Regions from separate parts of the Arthrobacter sp. NPDC093125 genome, predicted to be linked through region 1. Evidence: riboswitches for the same ligand, from Rfam matches in the RefSeq annotation. Region 1 holds a riboswitch; each other region holds the start of a gene.
The links. A riboswitch is a leader RNA that binds a small molecule or an ion and turns the genes downstream of it on or off. The one in region 1 is predicted to bind thiamine pyrophosphate.
Positions count from the first base shown of each region.

Region 1 (4,612 bases):
GCCGCGCCAATGTCGTGGCAGCTGAACACCACGTTCCGCGCAGCGAGCACCAGCCTGCTGTGCGCACCGAGCGCAAGAGCCGGCGCCGCGGCAAGGGCGGACAGGGACCGGCTGAGACGGGTCCCGCCGCACCGGCCGCCGTGCACCACGAGCCCAGCGAAGCGGAGCGGCACGCCAAGGCCGAGGCAACGCGGGCGGCACTTGCCAACATCGCGGCGGCTGCGCACGCCGCGCACCTCCATGAGGACGCGGCCCACCAGGCAGCTTCCGGTGAGCAGCGCCCGGTTCCTGCCGCGTCGGCGCCCGCTCCGGAGAGCCCGGCGGTACACCGCAGCCCCGAGACGGAAAGTGTTTCGGGCCGGCCCGGCGCCGTGCTCACCTTCGGCGGGGAGAAGGTAGTGCTTCCCTTCGTGGAGCACACCGAGCCTCCGGCCGTGAAGCCTGCGCTGACCCTTGACCGGCTCGAGGAAGCCTTTGCGCACCTCGGCGAGCCGGCACCGGAAGGCTCAAAGGCGGCCGAGCGTCCGACGACGGACGAGTCGCCCAAGGCGGCCGAGCCTTCAAAGACAGCTGAGCCTGGGAAGGCCGCCGACCTGCCAGCCCCGGCATCTGCTGCAACGCAGGCATCCATTGACAGCGACAGGGACCGGTTCGCTGACCATTCAGACGTGGCCGTCCGGACCCGCCGTCCGCGCCGCAACCGCAGTGCCAGCCGGGCGCAAGGTGCCGCTAACGAGACGTCCGTAGAGCACCACGAGGCTGTGCCCGTGGCCGCTGCCGGCCACTCGCACGAGGCCAAAGCCCCGGCGCCGGACAAGCCCGCGGCTCCCCAGGTTGCGGATGAACCCATCATTCTGGGCGTAGGCGTACCCGCTTCCGAGCTGTAGAGGGGCATTCAGACGGGACTCAGTTCCCGGCTGCCGCTCCTCCGGCGGCTTTCCAGAAAGAGCGGGCCGGTGCTGCAACAGCAGCGCCGGCCCGCTGGTTTAACCGCCCGCTGCTAAGGACTGACGGTCGCAAACCGACACGCAGCGCCGCGGACGGAGGGACCGGCTAGGCTGGGGGACTGACACGGGGTGCCGAGCACGGAGCCGGCTGAGATCCAAACCCGTTGAACCTGACCGGTTAGTACCGGCGAAGGGATGTCTTTCTTTGTCTGCAACATCTGCCCTGCCCCTGACAGCTGCCCCGCTTTCGATCGCCACGATGTCTTTTGGTGCAGACATCAGCGGAGAAGCGGCTCCCGTCCACGTTCCGTCCGCCACCCGGCGAGTTCCCCGGGTCCTGGCCATCGCCGGATCAGATCCTTCCGGCGGCGCCGGCATCCAGGCCGACCTGAAAAGTATTGCAGCCCACGGAGGCTACGGGATGGCCGCCATCACCGCGCTGACAGCACAAAACACCCGGGGAGTCAGCGGCGTCCACGTGCCGCCGGCTGACTTCATCGCCGCGCAGCTCGCGGCGGTCAGCGACGACATCGCCGTGGACGCGGTGAAGATCGGCATGCTGGGTGACGCGGAGGTGATCACCGCGGTCCGGAGCTGGCTCGAGAAGGTGCGTCCCGGCGTCGTTGTTCTGGATCCCGTCATGGTTGCCACGAGCGGAGACCGCCTCCTGCAGGAATCCGCCGAGGGGGCACTGCGGGCGCTGCTGCCCCTCGCGGACCTCATCACCCCTAACCTTGCCGAACTGAGCATGCTGCTGGGTGAACAGGAAGCGGCCACCTGGTCCGAGGCCCTGGAACAGGGAAAACGGCTTTCGGCCGAAACCGGGGCGACTGTCCTCGTTAAAGGCGGCCACCTCGAGGACGCTGAGTGCCCGGATGCCCTGGTGAACCCAGGCGGGGCATTGTCGGCGGATGTTGTGGTGGTTGAGGGGCAGCGCGTAGGCACCCGCAACAGCCACGGCACTGGGTGCTCGCTGTCCGCAGCGATGGCGACCGTGCAGGCCCGGCTGGGGGACTGGGAACAGGCCCTCCGAACCGTCAAGCCCTGGCTGGAAGGCGCCCTGCGCGCCTCTGAACAGCTCGAGGTTGGCCACGGCAACGGCCCGATCCACCACTTCCACCATCTGCCGCCGGCGGACCGCACGGCCGATGGCAGCTTCGCCGCGCTGCTCCAGGCAGAGTCCGCCGCAGACCTGACGGCGATTTACGGTCTGGATTTCATCCGCGGGCTGTCGGAGGGGACCCTTCCGGAAAACCAGTTTGCCTACTACCTCGCGCAGGATGCCATCTACCTCAACGGTTATTCGCGGGTCCTCGCCAGGGCCAGTGCCCTCGCCCCCACCGAAGCGGAGCAGCTGTTCTGGGCGCGTTCCTCCCAGCAGTGCCTCGAGGTCGAGTCCGAACTGCACCGAAATTGGCTCAGCACCCGTACAGTCCCTGGCGACCTTGGTCCGGTGACGAAGGCTTACGTGGACCACCTGGTCGCGGCGTCGGCATCCGGCAGCTACGGCGTGCTGGTCGCGGCGGCGCTCCCGTGCTTCTGGCTCTACGCCGAAGTCGGGCAGACCCTGCATACCGGATTCCTGGCTGCCGGCGCCCCGGAACGACACCCCTACGCGGAATGGTTGCGGACCTACGCCGACGAGGGCTTTGCGGCAGCGACCCGGCAGGCCATCGCGATCACGGACGCAGCGGGGCGAAAAGCGTCCGGGGCGGAACGCGGAGAGATGCTCACGGCCTTCCGGCACTCGTGCCGGTTTGAGGTTGAGTTCTTCGACGCGCCACGCCGCTACAGCTGAGCGGGAGCGGACAGTTAAGCCGGTAAGATAAACGCGCATGGTCACGGCAGGCTCGGTGCGAAAGCCCCTGTGGTGCTTATCACGGACAACCCGCCGGGACCAGCCTCATTTGCGGCCGAGGGCAAAATTAGCGTAATCTAGATCTTCGGTGCTTACGCCAACACTTGGGTTATGACCCCGGGAACGGACCATTCGGGACTGTTCTTGGGTTAGCTCACGGATTCCCCCGGGGAATCCACGGCGTTGAGGCACAGCGAGAGCCAGGCCCTACACAATTGGACCCGGGTTCCGCACGCAAATTTAGTAATAAACGTCGAGAGAAGTGAGTTCCCAAGTGGTGTACGCGATTGTCCGCGCAGGCGGCCGCCAAGAGAAGGTTTCCGTTGGAGACTTCGTTACCCTGAACCGCGTCGCCGGTGGAGCCGGCAGCACCATTGAGCTGCCCGCACTGCTCCTGGTTGACGGTGACAAGGTCACGTCTGCTGCGGCGGACCTGGCCAAGGTAACTGTTACGGCTGAGATCCTTCAGGACCTGCGTGGTCCGAAGATCGTCATCCAGAAGTTCAAGAACAAGACCGGTTACAAGAAGCGCCAGGGTCACCGTCAGGAACTGACCAAGGTCAAGATCACCGGTATCCAGTAACTTCTGTTACTGATCAGGTTTCCAGCAGATTCCCCAGAATTTAGAGGCAGGCATTCCAAATGGCACATAAAAAGGGCGCGAGCTCCACTCGCAACGGTCGTGACTCCAACGCACAGTACCTCGGCGTCAAGCGCTTCGGCGGCCAGGTAGTTTCCGCAGGCGAAATCATCGTTCGCCAGCGCGGCACCCACTTCCACCCCGGTGCAGGCGTTGGCCGCGGTGGCGACGACACCCTGTTCGCACTGCAGGCCGGCGCTGTCGAATTCGGCACCCGCCGCGGCCGTCGAGTCGTGAACATCGTTGCTGCTGCAGCTGCAGAGTAACAACTGAACTAAACCGGTGGAGCGGGCCATGATGGCCCGCTCCACTGGTCTTTTAACCGCATTACAATCAATTTGGACGTTCCAACACGGCCAAATTAAGCACAGAGGAGATTCACCGTGGCGAGCTTTGTAGACCGCGTAGTACTGCACGTATCCGGCGGTACCGGCGGCCACGGCTGTGTCTCTGTCCACCGCGAGAAGTTCAAGCCTCTCGGCGGACCCGACGGCGGCAACGGCGGCAACGGCGGCGACGTCATCCTGCGGGTAGACTTCCAAACCACTACGCTGCTGGACTACCACCACGCCCCTCACCGCCACGCCACCAACGGCGGTCCGGGCATGGGCGACTGGCGCGGCGGCAAGAACGGCGAGACCCTGATCCTGCCGGTCCCGGACGGCACGGTCGTCAAGACCAAAGACGGTAAAGTCCTCGCCGACCTCGTGGGCGAAGGCACTGAGTACATTGCAGCCGCCGGTGGCCTGGGCGGGCTAGGCAACGCAGCCCTGTCCTCCCAGAAGCGGCGCGCACCGGGCTTCGCCCTGCTCGGCATCGAGGGCGAGTCCGCCGACATCGTGCTGGAACTGAAGTCCATCGCTGATATCGCACTGGTCGGGTTTCCCTCCGCCGGTAAGTCGAGCCTGATCGCGGCCATGTCCGCTGCCCGGCCCAAAATTGCCGATTACCCCTTCACTACGCTCATTCCGAACCTTGGCGTTGTGCAGGCTGGCGACGTGAGGTTCACCATCGCGGACGTCCCCGGGCTCATCGAAGGCGCAAGCGAAGGCAAGGGCCTGGGGCACAACTTCCTGCGACACGTGGAACGGTGCGCTGCTTTGGTGCACGTTTTGGACTGCGGTACGCTGGAATCTGACCGAGATCCACTCTCCGACCTCGCCATTA
Region 1 covers NZ_JBIVOQ010000005.1:65,178-69,789, forward strand. Annotated here, with positions in the region: gene ACIP9X_RS11920 (Rne/Rng family ribonuclease) at 1-887, shown strand, start outside; TPP riboswitch at 1,063-1,160, shown strand; gene thiD (bifunctional hydroxymethylpyrimidine kinase/phosphomethylpyrimidine kinase) at 1,207-2,745, shown strand; gene rplU (50S ribosomal protein L21) at 3,080-3,388, shown strand; gene rpmA (50S ribosomal protein L27) at 3,448-3,711, shown strand; gene obgE (GTPase ObgE) at 3,829-4,612, shown strand, end outside.

Region 2 (4,612 bases), on a different contig from region 1:
ACGCCGGCGTGGTGCGGGCAGTGGGATGGCATCAATGGGGCGGCGGCAACCGGGTTGAAGTCGATCACGGCAACGGCCTGATCACCACCTACAACCACCTTGAGGGTATCGCGGTCAGGAAGGGCGAGTCGGTACAGGCCGGGGACGTCATTGCCGAGGTCGGAACCACCGGCGCTTCAACGGGATGCCACCTTCATTTCGAAACCGTCCTCAACGGCAGCCACACCGATCCTGAGGAGTGGACGCTGGTGCCGCTTGATCCGGCGGAACCAGCTGCTGACGTGACGATGACGGACTACCGGAAGCCCGGCACGCCGAAGGACACACCTGCCTGGGCGGTCCCGGCCGCCGAGGCCCACAACCATGCGGTGGACCACGATGAGCACGAGTCGCCACAGCGTAAAGCGGCCAAGGCTCCTTCTCGTTCCAAAGCCCGTGTCTCCGCTGCCGCTTCTGCACCTGCAAAAACGACTGTGGCGCCAAAAAAGACTGTGGCGCCTGCCAAGCCCGCTTCGCCCGTGAAGACACCGGTGCGGGTTCCGCGGCCTACGCCCACGCCGGTGCCGTCACCTGCGAAGACTGCCGCGCCGGCCCCGCGTCCGACGCCGGTGCCCTCGCCTGCAAAGACGGCTGCGCCTGCCCCGCGTCCCACGCCGTCACCTGCCCCCTCGCCTGCAAAGACGGCTGCGCCTGCCCCGTCGCCTACAAAGACGGCGGCTCCAGCACCTACGGCGTCACCCAAACCGACCTCTTCGCCCAGTGCTGCGCCGACTTCCGTTCCCGCCCGGCACGTGCAGCAGAAGCCCGCAACGGAACCGGACACGGCAGCTACAGCCGCGCCGACTGCTCCGGAGGCTCCGGCGGCCGGTACCAACGGCTAGAGCGGCGGTTGCTCGAGCGACGGTGGGCAGGCCACCGGTGCCTGGACCGACTGCTGGCCAGGCAACGTGTATTAGCGCGCGTTGCCTGGATCAGAGGGCTTGGAACAACGGTGCCTAGACGATGTCCTGGGTCTTGGCGAAGCGGGTGATGGCGCGCTGCGTCCCGCGGTTGGTCAGAACCTGGATGACGGCGCTTACCGAGGCTGAAACCAAGGCGAAGGTCAGGGCTGAGCGCAGTGTCGTTGGAACGTCGTCCTTGTCGCCCTTGGGGGGCTTGCGGCCCGTGGTTTTTTCCCAGATGGCGTCCACGGCCTTGGTGCCGGCGAACCCGGCGAGCAGGCTAATGCCGGTGCCAAGCAGCTTGATGAAAAAACTCATTCCGAAACCCCTTGCAACGTGACTACTAGTTCGTCCTTAGCCTAGCCGCATGGACCCGAGGATTTCCCGCAGGGCCCGCACCACCAGGTCGTGGTCCGCTTTCTGCGGCAGCCCCGAGACCGTCACGGTGGCCACGGCCCCCACGCCCTGCACGTAGACAGGGAACGAGCCGCCATGGGCGGCGTACGTGGACTGGTCGAACCACGCGTTGTCCTCAATGCGGCCGCCGCCCAGCCGGCCCCGAAGGCCAACCAGCAGGGAGGGTTCCTCATAGCGGGCTGCGGCACGCCGCTTGGCCTTGACCCAGTGCCCGTTGTCCGGGGTGGCGCCATCCAGCGCAACGTGAAAGAGCACCTGCTCGCCCCTGGAGATGTCGATGGCGATAGGCAGGCGGCCGTCCTTGCCAAGCTCAACCAGCAGGAGGCCCAGGTTGAGGGCGTCGTCCCTGCTGAAACGCGGGAATTGGAGTTCCGAGATCTCTGACTCAATGTCCGCAATCAGGGACTCGAGTGCTCCCGCCGGCTGTTCGGCGGGGGAGTCAGGGTCAAAAAGGGCTGGGGTTCCGGAGTCCTCTGGGGTCATTGCCCCAATGTACTCCGCCCTACTTCCCGGATTGTGACTCCGGCGCCGGGCTGAAGGCGGATCGCCGGTGTAAACTGGACCAGCCCACCAAGGGCATATTCATTACGACAGGGGAGCGCCGCCGTCGGGCATCACTGGCATTGCCAGGACGTCGCGGGTGGGCGCTGAGAGTGCGGACAACCGCAGACCCTCGAACCTGATCCGGCTAGTACCGGCGCAAGGGAGTCGAGTTCTCAAAGTGTCCGGCAGCAGGCACCCCAAAGCCAGCAGCCGGGGAGCGCTTTCCCCTCCTGATCCTCAGGAGGACCATCATGACAACAGCAACAGTTAAAAAGTCCGGCTACAACTGGCGCGTCGCCGACATCGTGGTGGCGGCGCTGATCGCCGTCGCCGGAGGTGTGATCTTTTGGGCCTGGTCCCAGGGCGCCAACCTTATCTCCGCACCGCTAAACGCGGTCTACCCGCCGCTGACCGGCCTCTACGCCGGCGGCTGGATGATCCCGGCGGTGCTGGGCATGCTCATCATCCGCAAGCCCGGTGCCGCGCTGTTCTGCGAAACGGTGGCAGCCACGGGCGAGCTGATCATGGGCTCGCAGTACGGCACCACGGTGCTGATCTCCGGCCTGCTGCAGGGCCTGGGTGCGGAGTTGGTGTTCGCCGCGTTCCGGTACAAGAAGTTCAACCTGCCCGTCTCGCTGCTGGCGGGTGCCGGCGCCGGGCTGTTCTGCGGCCTGAACGACTCGTTCGCTCCGTGGGGCTGGAACATCGCCTACGCCGCCGGGGACAAGCTGGCCTACATCATCTTCACCGCCGTTTCCGGTGCCATCATCGCCGGTGCGCTGTCCTGGATCGCCACCCGCGGCCTGGCCAGGACCGGCGTGCTGAGCTCCTTCGCGTCCCGGAAGGCAGCCACGGAGCCCGTCTTCAACTGATGCCCGCACACCACGACGCCGGCGTCCGCCCGGCCGCGGTCACCGCCCGCGGCTGGGGCTGGCGCCACGCCGGACGCACCAGGCCTGCAGTCAATGCCCTCGATCTGGACATCCGGCCGGGGGAACGGGTGCTGCTGCTGGGACCCTCCGGGGCCGGCAAATCCACCCTGCTCCATGCGCTTGCCGGGGTGCTTGGCGACAGCACACCGGACGACGGCGGCACGGCGGAGAGCGACGACGCGGACGAAAGCGGCAGCCTCCTGGTCGACGGCGAACCGCCCCGGGCCCAGCGCGGCCGTGCCGGCCTCATGCAGCAGGACCCGGAGACGCAGGTGGTCCTTTCCCGCCTCGGCGATGACGTCGCCTTCGGCGCCGAAAACCTCTCGGTGCCCCGCGACGACATCTGGTCCCGCGTGCACGAGGCGCTGGACGACGTCGGACTAGGGCACTTTCCGCTGGACCATCCGACATCGGCTCTGTCCGGCGGGCAGAAACAGCGCCTTGCGCTGGCCGGCATCCTGGCGATGCGCCCCGGTCTCATTCTGCTGGACGAGCCCACGGCCAACCTTGACCCCGCCGGTGTCCTTGAGGTCCGCGACGCCGTTGCCCGCTGCGTCGACAAGACCGGCGCGACGCTGGTGGTCGTCGAGCACCGGGTTGCCGTGTGGAAAGACCTCGTGGACCGGATCGTAGTGCTGCAGCCGGGCAGCGACACTCAGCCGGCGGTGCTGATCGACGGCCCCCCGGAGCAGGTGCTGGAGCAGGCCCGCACCATGCTGATCCGCGCCGGCGTCTGGGTTCCCGGTTACGTTCCGCCCACCCGCCAACGTACGCTGGCCGGGCGCGCCGGCACCGAAGGGAGACGCACGCACGGGGGGCTGGTGCCGGGCCAGTTGCTGCTCGCCGCTGAGCGCCTCGGCGTCTCGCGGGAACGCCCCCGCCGCCGGGGCTTCAAATCCATTCCGCCCGTTCCGGTGCAACGCGACGTCACCGCACAGGTCCGCGCGGGGGAAGCCCTCACCATCACCGGTCCCAACGGAGCCGGCAAGTCGACGTTCGCCTTGACGCTTGCCGGGCTGATTCCGCCTGTCGAGGGCAAGGTTTCCGCCACTGTGGAGCTAAGCCGCGGAGCCGGCATCGACCCCTACAAATGGCGGGCCGAGCAGCTGATCGCCAGGATCGGCACGGTCTTCCAGGAACCCGAGCACCAGTTCGTCACCGGCAGGGTATTGGACGAGCTGCAGTTCGGCCCCCGGCACCTGGGGCACGGCGAGGAGCGCGTGGACGAGCTGCTGGAGCGGCTCCGTCTTACGGGCCTCGTGGATGCCAACCCCTACACACTCTCCGGCGGAGAGAAGCGCAGGCTCTCCGTGGCCACCGTTCTGGCCGCACACCCGCAGGTCCTGGTGCTCGACGAACCGACGTTCGGCCAGGACGCCAACACTTGGGCCGAACTCGCCTCCTTCCTGTCCGAACTGCTCGACGCCGGCACCGCCGTGGTGTCGGTGACGCACGACCAGGAATTCACCCACGTGCTTGGCGGCACCGAGCTCAAACTCGGCGCCCCGGACCTCCATGCACCCGGCGTCGGAACCCCGGAAGCGGCCGCATCATGAGGGCCGCCCTGACAATTTCCGGCAACCAGGCGGTGCTGACCCGCGCCAACCCGCTCGCCAAGCTCGCCGCAGTCTTCCTCATCACGCTGGTCCTGGCCCTGTCCATCGACTGGATGTCCGCCTCCGTGGCGCTGGTCTGTGAGCTGCTGCTCTTCCCGCTCGCAGGCCTGACGTTGACTCTGCTCTGGCAGCGTGGCTGGCCCCTGATCCTCGCGGCCGCTGT
Region 2 covers NZ_JBIVOQ010000008.1:33,504-38,115, forward strand. Annotated here, with positions in the region: gene ACIP9X_RS15105 (peptidoglycan DD-metalloendopeptidase family protein) at 1-881, shown strand, start outside; gene ACIP9X_RS15110 (DUF4235 domain-containing protein) at 996-1,259, opposite strand; gene ACIP9X_RS15115 (heme-degrading domain-containing protein) at 1,296-1,841, opposite strand; TPP riboswitch at 1,941-2,082, shown strand; gene ACIP9X_RS15120 (ECF transporter S component) at 2,153-2,773, shown strand; gene ACIP9X_RS15125 (ABC transporter ATP-binding protein) at 2,773-4,389, shown strand; gene ACIP9X_RS15130 (energy-coupling factor transporter transmembrane component T family protein) at 4,386-4,612, shown strand, end outside.
Region 2: it holds a riboswitch for thiamine pyrophosphate, as region 1 does, so the genes downstream of both, ACIP9X_RS15120 (ECF transporter S component) here and thiD (bifunctional hydroxymethylpyrimidine kinase/phosphomethylpyrimidine kinase) in region 1, are expected to answer to the same signal.

Region 3 (4,612 bases), on a different contig from region 1:
TCGGCCTTGGTCTTCAAGGTGCCTTCCTGACCCGGGAGGCCCTTGAACTTCTGCCAGTCGCCGGTGATCTTGAGGATCGCAGCAACCTGCTCGGACGGCTGGGCGCCGACGGACAGCCAGTACTGGGCACGCTCAGAGTTGACCTCGATGTATGAGGGCTCTTCGGTGGGGTGGTACTTGCCGATCTCTTCGATCGCACGGCCATCACGCTTGGTGCGGGAGTCGGCGACGACGATACGGTAGTACGGTGCGCGCATCTTACCGAAGCGCTTAAGGCGAATCTTTACGGCCACTTTTGTGGTCACTCCTGTTTCTGAAACGGGCTGAACCCATGTTTCTGCACCCGTGGGGCGGGCCATACTTGGGGGTTCGAAAGGACAAGATCCAGACGCGGAGAGAGGGGCCACGCAGATCGAGTACCTGTTTATTGTGCCAGATCAGCGGCACGATTTCGACTTGAGGCGGGCGTGGCGCCTTCCGAGGACAAAACCGCAGGGCAAAAGCCGAGGACAACAGCGAAGACGCGTGCGGCCTGTCAGGAAGAGCCTGTCAGGAAGACCAGACGTAGAGGCCGGTGCGGCTGTTTTCGTCGACGCCGCGGGCGAGTTCAGCCACCTGCTGGACGTACTTCCGCGCATCGTCGGCGGCGAAGGGCATATCCTCCCCGGCCGCCCACCGTTCTGCGACGTCATCCAGCACGTTGCCCTCGCCCTCGGATTCATAGCTGAGCAGTTCCGCAAGGGCACGCACCATGGCCGGGGGCACGCCCAGCAGCGAATCACTGGCAACGTCCACCATGGCCAGTTCGTAGTCGGCCCCGGCTGCGTGCACGGCCGCTCCCGCCAGGTCGCCGAGCTGTTCGAACTCAAAGTCGCTGATCCCCGGAATACGGACACCGCCGGAAGGGGCCGCCCCGCCGGACTCGAGGGCGGCGGCCCGCTTGAGGGCTTCACTGTGGGTGGCAACAAAGATTTCGGTGAAACCCATGGGAAATTCGGCCTCGTTCCGTCGACGGCGGGTACCCCGGACGGCGGTACCGCCGCCCGGAATGATCGACTTCAGCCTAACCCACAGCCGCGCCGCGGACTGAGCGGATGACGACAGTCCGGGGACGCGCCCACCAGGAGCGGCCAGCCTGCTGGCCGGAGGGAAGCGCTCAGCGGACGGCGACGCGGATGCGGTTGCGCCAGGGGTCCTCGAACCGAAGTTCCGCTCCGGTGTGGTGCGCAGCGACTCCGGCGACGCTCAGCCGGTCAGCGAGCGCACCGACGTCGTCCCCGGCCGGAACCTCAATGAGCACTTCACCCAGTCCGAGGGTGTCGCGGCGCGGCCCGGCGCCCCGGCTGTTCCAGACGTTCATGGCCATGTGGTGGTGGTAGCCGCCGGCCGAGACGAACAGGGCCTGGCCGTGCCAGCCTGCTGTCTTTTCGAATCCGAGCGTCCCGACGTAGAAGTCGTGGGCCGTCTGGACGTCGCCCACCTGCAGGTGCACGTGGCCCACTCCGGCCTCTGTGCCGCGCTGGCCTTGCACCGCACTCTCGGTCAGGTGCTCCTGCAGGTACTGCTGCGGGGGCAGCGCGAGGCTGTCCATGACCACATTCTTCCCGTCCCAGGACCACGCTTCGCGGGGGCGGTCCCAGTAAAGCTCGATGCCGTTGCCTTCAGGGTCGCTGAAGTAGAAAGCTTCGCTGACCAGGTGGTCGGCGCTACCGGCGAAGAGCTGCGGATCGTACTGCGCCGCGGTGGCGATGGTGGCTGCGAGTGCGGCCTGGTTGTCAAAGAGAAGCGCAGTGTGGAAGAGGCCGGCTTCACCCCGTCCCGGGACGCTCAGCCCCGGCGCGGGTGCGAGATGCACCAGGGGCGTGTTGAGCCGGCCGAGGTAGACGCCGCCGTCCTGCTCGGCCACAACGTCAAGCCCGAGTGCCCGCTGGTAGTAGTCGGCCATGAGTTTCATGTCCCCGACCTTGAGCATGACGGTGCCCATGGTGAGGTCGGCTGGAAGAAGGTCCTGGCTGCTGGCTGCTGGTGTCATGTGAATACTCCCGGACTCACTGGCCACCGGATTTCGATGGTCCCTACACCTCTAAATTACTTGAAGCTTCAATTTATTCCTAATGGACGACTCTTCCGCGCAGAACCACCGCCCGCAACTCCCTGATGGTTCCGGGAACGTCCCGCGGATCATGCCGGCACACGACAACATCCGCGCTGGCACCCTCGGCGACACCGCCGGTCCGCAGCCACCGGCGCGCCGCCCAGCAGGCGGCATCCAGGGCAGCGGCGGAGGGAAGGCCGGCACCGTGCAGTGCCAGGATTTCGTCCGCGATCCTGCCGTGCCGGATCACACTGCCCGCGTCCGTTCCGGCGAAGATCTGCACGCCGGCCTCGTACGCCTCCCGCACCCGTTCGTTGCGGCGTTCCCACAGCGCCCGCATGTGGGCGGCGTAGCGCGGAAACTTTGACTCCGCCTGCGCGGCGATGTCCGGGAAGGTGGCGATGTTGATCAGCGTCGGCACGATCGGCACACCCTGCTCCACGAACCGGGGAATGTGACGCGGCAGCAGTCCCGTGGCGTGTTCGATGCAGTCAATGCCGGCGTCCAGCATGTCGTCCAGGGTGTCCTCGCCGAAGCAGTGCGCCGTGACTCTCGCCCCTTCATCATGAGCGGCGCGGACAGCGTCCCGGACAGTCCCTGCGGGAAAGGACGGTGCAAGGTCGCCGATGCCGCGGTCAATCCAGTCCCCCACGAGTTTGACCCAGCCGTCGCCGGAACGTGCCTGCTTCCGCACCGCCTCAACAAGGCCTTCCGGCTCAACCTCCACAGCGAAGTTCCTCAGGTACCGGCGGGCGCGCGCAATGTGCCGCCCGGCCCGGATGATCCGCGGCGCTTCCGGGGTTTGCTGCAGCCACCGGGTGTCGCTCACCACGCCGGCGTCGCGCACCAGCAACGTGCCGGCGTCCCGGTCGGCCATCACCTGCGCGTAGGCAATCTCGTCATCCACCGCCCCTGCAGGCCCAAGCCCGATGTGGCAATGCGCGTCCACGAAACCAGGCAGCACCCACCCGTCCAGGACCACGTCCGGGCTGCGGTGCGGCCGGTGGAAGGTCAGATTGCCGTCCACGGCCCAGAGCCCGGTCCGTTCCTGGTCCGGGCCGGTGAGCACGGTCCCGGTGAATTCGATGATGTGCGACACGGCTCCAGCCTAATCCTGCGGCCCATGTGGTAGCTTCGTTTACGACCACACGGGTGCCCCTGCAGGGGCTGAGATCGGGCTGACGCAGCCTGCGACCGTTGAACCTGTCCGGGTAATGCCGGCGAAGGAAGTGAGCCTTAAATGAGCACCCAGAAAACACAGCTGATCCCTGCCCAAAACAAGCCTGCCAAAAATAGCCCTGCCCAAGATGAAGCGAAGGATGAAGCCGTCCCCGTTACACAGTCGCTGAAGTCACACTCCCTGGCCTACATCGAGGGGGACGGCCTGCGCGTTCCGGTAACGGAAATCGCCCTGGAGCCGTCGCCCAGCGGGGAGCGGAACGAGCCCTTCCGGGTCTACCGGACGGCAGGCCCGGGCAGCGATCCCGTGGTGGGCCTCGCCCCGTTCCGCTCGGAATGGATTGAAGCCCGCGGCGACACCGAGCCCTACAGCGGCCGGGAACGGAACCTGCTCGACGACGGCCGGTCGGCCGTGCGCCGCGGCGCCGCCTCCGCGGAGTGGAAGGGAGCACAGCCGGTGCCCCGCCGCGCCGTCGGCGGTAAGACGGTGACGCAGATGCACTACGCCCGGCAGGGCATTATCACCCCGGAGATGCGCTTCGTGGCGCTGCGCGAGAACTGCGACGTCGAACTGGTGCGCAGCGAGCTGGCGGCCGGCCGGGCTATCATCCCCAACAACATCAACCACCCCGAGTCCGAGCCGATGATTATCGGCAAGGCCTTCCTGGTGAAGATCAACGCCAACATCGGCAACTCGGCGGTGACGAGCTCCATCGCTGAAGAGGTGGACAAGCTGCAGTGGGCCACCCAATGGGGCGCGGACACGGTCATGGACCTCTCCACGGGCGACGACATCCACACCACCCGCGAGTGGCTGATCCGGAATTCCCCTGTCCCGATCGGCACGGTTCCGATCTACCAGGCACTGGAAAAGGTCAACGGCGAAGCCAACGCCCTGACCTGGGACATCTTCCGGGACACTGTGATCGAACAGTGCGAACAGGGTGTGGACTACATGACCATCCACGCCGGCGTCCTGCTGCGCTATGTGCCCCTGACCGCCAACCGCGTCACCGGCATTGTTTCCCGCGGCGGGTCCATCATGGCGGGATGGTGCCTGGCACACCACCGGGAGAACTTCCTCTACACGCACTTCGACGAACTGTGCGAGATCTTCGCGAAGTACGACGTCGCCTTTTCGCTGGGCGACGGCCTGCGGCCCGGTGCCACCGCAGACGCCAACGACGCCGCCCAGTTCGCGGAGCTCGACACCCTGGCTGAGCTGACCCAGCGGGCGTGGGAATACGACGTCCAGGTCATGGTCGAGGGCCCCGGCCACATTCCCTTCCACTTGGTGCGGGAGAACGTGGAGCGCCAGCAGGAACTGTGCAAGGGCGC
Region 3 covers NZ_JBIVOQ010000002.1:17,404-22,015, forward strand. Annotated here, with positions in the region: gene rpsP (30S ribosomal protein S16) at 1-293, opposite strand, end outside; gene ACIP9X_RS04585 (hypothetical protein) at 550-987, opposite strand; gene ACIP9X_RS04590 (VOC family protein) at 1,157-2,032, opposite strand; gene ACIP9X_RS04595 (amidohydrolase family protein) at 2,112-3,194, opposite strand; TPP riboswitch at 3,234-3,341, shown strand; gene thiC (phosphomethylpyrimidine synthase ThiC) at 3,336-4,612, shown strand, end outside.
Region 3: it holds a riboswitch for thiamine pyrophosphate, as region 1 does, so the genes downstream of both, thiC (phosphomethylpyrimidine synthase ThiC) here and thiD (bifunctional hydroxymethylpyrimidine kinase/phosphomethylpyrimidine kinase) in region 1, are expected to answer to the same signal.

Region 4 (4,612 bases), on a different contig from region 1:
GATCAGTTCAATGTTGTGCGGGTTGAGGATTCCCAGGCCCGTCCCGATCGGAGCGCCGAGCGGCATCACGGCCGCGGCTCCCAGGTTCTCAAGACGCAGCGCCAGGACCGGATCGTCGTTGGTGTACGCGAAGACTTTGAAGCCCCGGTTGACCAGCTGCTCGGTGGCATCGACGAGTTCCACCGCGTCGGGCAAGAGCGTGTGTTCATCGGCGATGACTTCGAGTTTGACCCAGTCCGTCTCCAGCGCCTCCCGGGCCAGCTCCGCCGTCATGACCGCATCCCGTGCGGTGAAGCAGCCGGCGGTATTCGGCAGGACCCGGATGTTGTTGTCCACGAGCAGCTGGAACAGCGAACCCGATTCGGCGGGCGAATAGCGGCGCATGGCGACCGTGGTCAGTTCCGTGCCGGAGGCCAGGAGCGCGGCGCCGAGTCCGTCCAGGCTGGGCGCTCCGCCCGTGCCCATGATGAGCCGGGAGCCCAACTCCACGCCGTCGATGACCAGGCGGTCTGTGTCTGCTCCAGGCACGGCTGGAAGCACAGTTGTTTTGGTCACAGTTGTTTTGGTCACAGTTGTTTCAGTCATCGTCCTCATCCTCCCTGAACTGCCGTAACGAGCTCGATGTAATCACCCTCGGTGAGCGCCGTGCTGTGCCACTGGCTGCGGGGCACCACCTCCGAATTGCGCGCCACGGCCACACCCAGCCGCTGGCCGTCGGCGGCCTGCCCGCTGGGGACAAGTTCCCGCCCTGTGATCTGGCTGACGAGCGTGGTCACGGAGGCTTCTGCCCCCACAGCGTGGGGTTTGCCGTTCAATGTGATGTTCATGCTGATTCCTTGTTCTGGTCAAATATGACTGGGTTTGAGGCGGCTGGCTGCTCAACCGGGAACCGTCCGGGACGGAAGGCGCCCCAGCGGCTGTCCTCCACACCGTCCATCAGCTCACGGCAGATGACGGCCGCGGCAGGCGTCAGGAGGACCCCGTGCCGGAAAAAGCCGGTAGCAATGATGAGTCCCGGCACAGGTGCTGCGGACATGCTGCCTGCTGCTCCGGATTCGCAGCCTTTTGCCGTTTGGACCCGGCCCAGCAGCGGCGCGTTGTCCGGCGTGCCCGGCCGCGCCCTGGCGGTCGCCTCGAGCAGTTCCAGCTCGGCGACCGCCGGCACGAGGGTCTGCGCGTCCCTGAGCAGCTGGTAGACCCCGCCCGCGCTGGGAACGGCCTGCCCGTCTTCGCGCTGGGTGGCGCCAATGACCACTGTGCCGTCCTGCCGCGGAACGATGTAGACCGGAACTCCGCGGACAATGCCGCGCACAGTAGCCGTAAGCAGCGGACGGAGCCGGTCCGGGACCCGGAGCCTGAGAATGTCGCCGTAGACCGGGCGAAGGGGAAGGTGCAGGTCCTCCGGCAGTCCGTCCAGGGTGGCAGCCGCGAGGCCGTTTGCCACCACGGTTTCCGCGGCCAGCACCGTGGCGCCGCCGGCCAGCCGGACACCGCTGACCCGCCCGTCGTCCCACAACAGTGCGGCGGCGTTGTCCCGCACCGCATAGCCACTGTCCGCACCGGCCACGGCAGTCCGCTCACGGGGATCGTGGCGGGACAGCGCAGCCGCTATGCTCTTCACGAGTTTGCGCGGATCGACCTGGTGGTCGGCCGGGATCTCCAGGGCACAGGAAATTCCTGGGCTCAGCAGCGGCTCACGCAGTCGGGCAGCGCGGATGGTCAGCGGTTCGACGACGAGGCCGTGCGCCTGCTGAACCTCGCGAAGGTCCATCAGGGTACGGCGGTCAGCCTGGTCGGCGCCGACCGCGATGGTTGGGGAGGCAAGGTAGCCGGTGTCCTGCTGCGCAGCATTGAGCGACTCTGCGAAGCCGGGCCACAGAGCGGAGGACTCGAGCATGAGCTCCAGGAGCTCCTCCTCCTGGTAATGCAGTTCGCTCACCGGGGCGAGCATGCCCGCGGCGGCCCAGCTGGCACCGGTCCCGGGCGCCTTGTCGATGAGGACCACCGAGCGTCCTGAGCGCTTGGCCTCCCAGGCGATCCCGTGGCCGATTACACCGCCGCCAATGACGGCGACGTCAGCGTGCAGAGGATCAATGACAGAAAAGCTGTCAGTGGCGGATGTCCTGTCGGTGGCGGATGTGCCGCCAATTCCAGGTTTCATGGAATTCCTTCCCTACGCCGGTACTAACCGGATCAGGTCAAGCGGTCGGCTCTGACGCCCTCTCAGCCCTGCGCCGTTTATGACAGCTGCAGCGGGCTCCCGCGGTACGGACCCAGTTTAGAGGAACTAGGCTGGTTGCCATGACCGCGCACGAACTCCCCGAATCCGCCCGCCTGTACCTCTGCACGGATGCCCGCAAGGAGCGCGGCGACTTCGCCGACTTCATTGACGCCGCCTTTTCCGGCGGCGTGGACATCATCCAACTCAGGGACAAGACCATCGAGGCGGCCGAAGAGCTGGAGCTCCTCGAAGTTCTCCGCGAGGCCGCCGGACGGCATGGCCGGCTCTGGGCCGTCAACGACCGGGCTGACATCGCCGCCCTGGCCGGAGCTCCCGTGTTTCACATCGGACAGAAGGACCTGCCGCTGCGCTCGGCCCGGCAGGTCCTGCCCGGTTCTCCGGCCATCGGCCTCTCCACGCACTCCCCCGACCAGGTCGATGCCGCCATCGCCGCCGCACAGGCACCGGAAGGCCTGAACTACTTCTGCGCCGGCCCGGTGTGGGCCACCCCGACCAAACCCGGGAGGGCCGCCGTCGGACTTGATCTGGTCCGCTACGCCGCCAAGGCTGTCCGCAATGCCGACGGGGAAAGCGGCCGGCGTCTTCCATGGTTCGCCATCGGCGGGATCGATCTCAGCAACGTGGAACAGGTGGCGGCGGCGGGCGCGGAGCGCATCGTAGTAGTCCGGGCCATCACCGAGGCTCCGGACCCGGCGGCTGCCGCGGCGGAACTCCTTGCCGTCCTGGACGCTGGAACCGCCGGTGCCATGGGAGCGGCAGGCAGGGCCTCGGGCGCCGCTAAGGCTTAGCCCGTTACACGCAGTGGGCTGACACCGGTGCTGCTCAGCCACCGTCCGGACGCCAGTACCGCAGCCCGCCGCTGGTGGCGCCGTCGCGGGCGACGTCGACCACGGCGTACGGAAACGCCCGACGGTCCGACTGGTCAGGTCCACGACCGCGGACGTCCGAAGACCACGTGCCGGTGTTGACGTACCGCGTTGGGCACGACCCGAGCGCCGACTCGAGGGCCCGGTGGGTGTGGCCCGTGACGTACCAGTCCACCCCTGAACCGTGCGCCTCGAGGGTGCGTGCGAACCGGGCCGCTGAGGCAGGAGCCACCTCGCCTGCGACGCTGCGGCCCGCGGCCGTAAGCACCATGCGGGTCGCGGTGACCGGGACCGCCGTCACTGTCCGGAATCGGGACAGGCGCGCCAGCTCCCGAAGGGTCACCTCGTCGAACGCGAGCCGCAGTGACTCCGCCTGCAACAACTCGTCGTACTCGAGCTTCCGGATGCGGCGTTCCGCCCGCTCGGACGCCAGGCAGGCACGGGCAACGGCCACTGTACGACTCAGGAGTGACCCCGACCGATGGGCATTCCAGGCGGCGAGCGGTGGCAAGTCCAGCTGGTCAGTGCCGCTGACCGCCGTGCGGAGCAACTCGGGCATCCGGTGCAGCGCGTGGTGCTGGTGCCCGTGCTCGGCCACCAGCACGTGTGGCACGTGCAGTAGCCACGGGTACACGCGGACCCGCGTCGCCTCAAGGGGTGACAGCAATGCCGACAAACGGTCGGCAACCGAGGGCCGGACCAGCTCCACGTCGTGGTTGCCGCACACGAAGTGCAGCTGCACGCCGCGCGCCGCACACTCCTCCAGCGCCCAAAACGTGTCGAGATGGCGGGTGAAGATGGATTCGAGCCGGGCAAGGCTCTCGTCCTCGGCACACCCGGCCAGCTCGAACGTGTCACCGACGAAGACGACGTGCTGCTGGGGAGCGGAAGCTGCGAGCACCTCGCTGCGCAGGAACTCGGGCAGCATTTTGCCGGGGCACCGCGGATCATCGTCCGACATGCCGAGGTGCAGATCACTGAGGAGCCACCAGGTCGCCTCGCGGCTCACGAGAGCAGTCCCAGCAGACGCGGGAGGAAGAGGAGCACGTACATCGCCCACATGGCCGCGAGGATGCTGCGGCTAACCGTTCGGCTGAGGAGCCTCTGGCGTGCGGGCTGCCCGGTATCGGCTGCGGTGCGTCGGACGTCGAGCGCGACGAGGGTGAAGAGCAGGGCGGCAGCCGCGAGCAGTCCTGCCAGGTCGATGATCATGACGCCTCCTGTCGTGCGCGTGCCATGCACGCGAGGACTGTAATGACGCCCATCGTGACGACGCACGCCTGCCACGACCACACAGCCAAGTAGAACATCGCCGTGGACACCGCCGTGAGCGCGGCGAGGCCGAGCGCCAGGACGAGCAGCACGCCGAGCGCGAGGTCGGTCACCTGCGTGAGACGGGCCAGTGCCTGCCCCGGGAGCAGGACGAGGACGGCTACCGCGGCGACCGCCTGCAGCGGTGTCGGCAGCCCGACGAGCGTCACCAGAGACAGCGCGACGGCCGCGA
Region 4 covers NZ_JBIVOQ010000002.1:370,642-375,253, forward strand. Annotated here, with positions in the region: gene ACIP9X_RS06180 (thiazole synthase) at 1-585, opposite strand, end outside; gene thiS (sulfur carrier protein ThiS) at 591-827, opposite strand; gene thiO (glycine oxidase ThiO) at 824-2,161, opposite strand; TPP riboswitch at 2,153-2,274, opposite strand; gene thiE (thiamine phosphate synthase) at 2,302-3,030, shown strand; gene ACIP9X_RS06200 (hypothetical protein) at 3,065-4,117, opposite strand; gene ACIP9X_RS06205 (hypothetical protein) at 4,114-4,320, opposite strand; gene ACIP9X_RS06210 (hypothetical protein) at 4,317-4,612, opposite strand, start outside.
Region 4: it holds a riboswitch for thiamine pyrophosphate, as region 1 does, so the genes downstream of both, thiO (glycine oxidase ThiO) here and thiD (bifunctional hydroxymethylpyrimidine kinase/phosphomethylpyrimidine kinase) in region 1, are expected to answer to the same signal.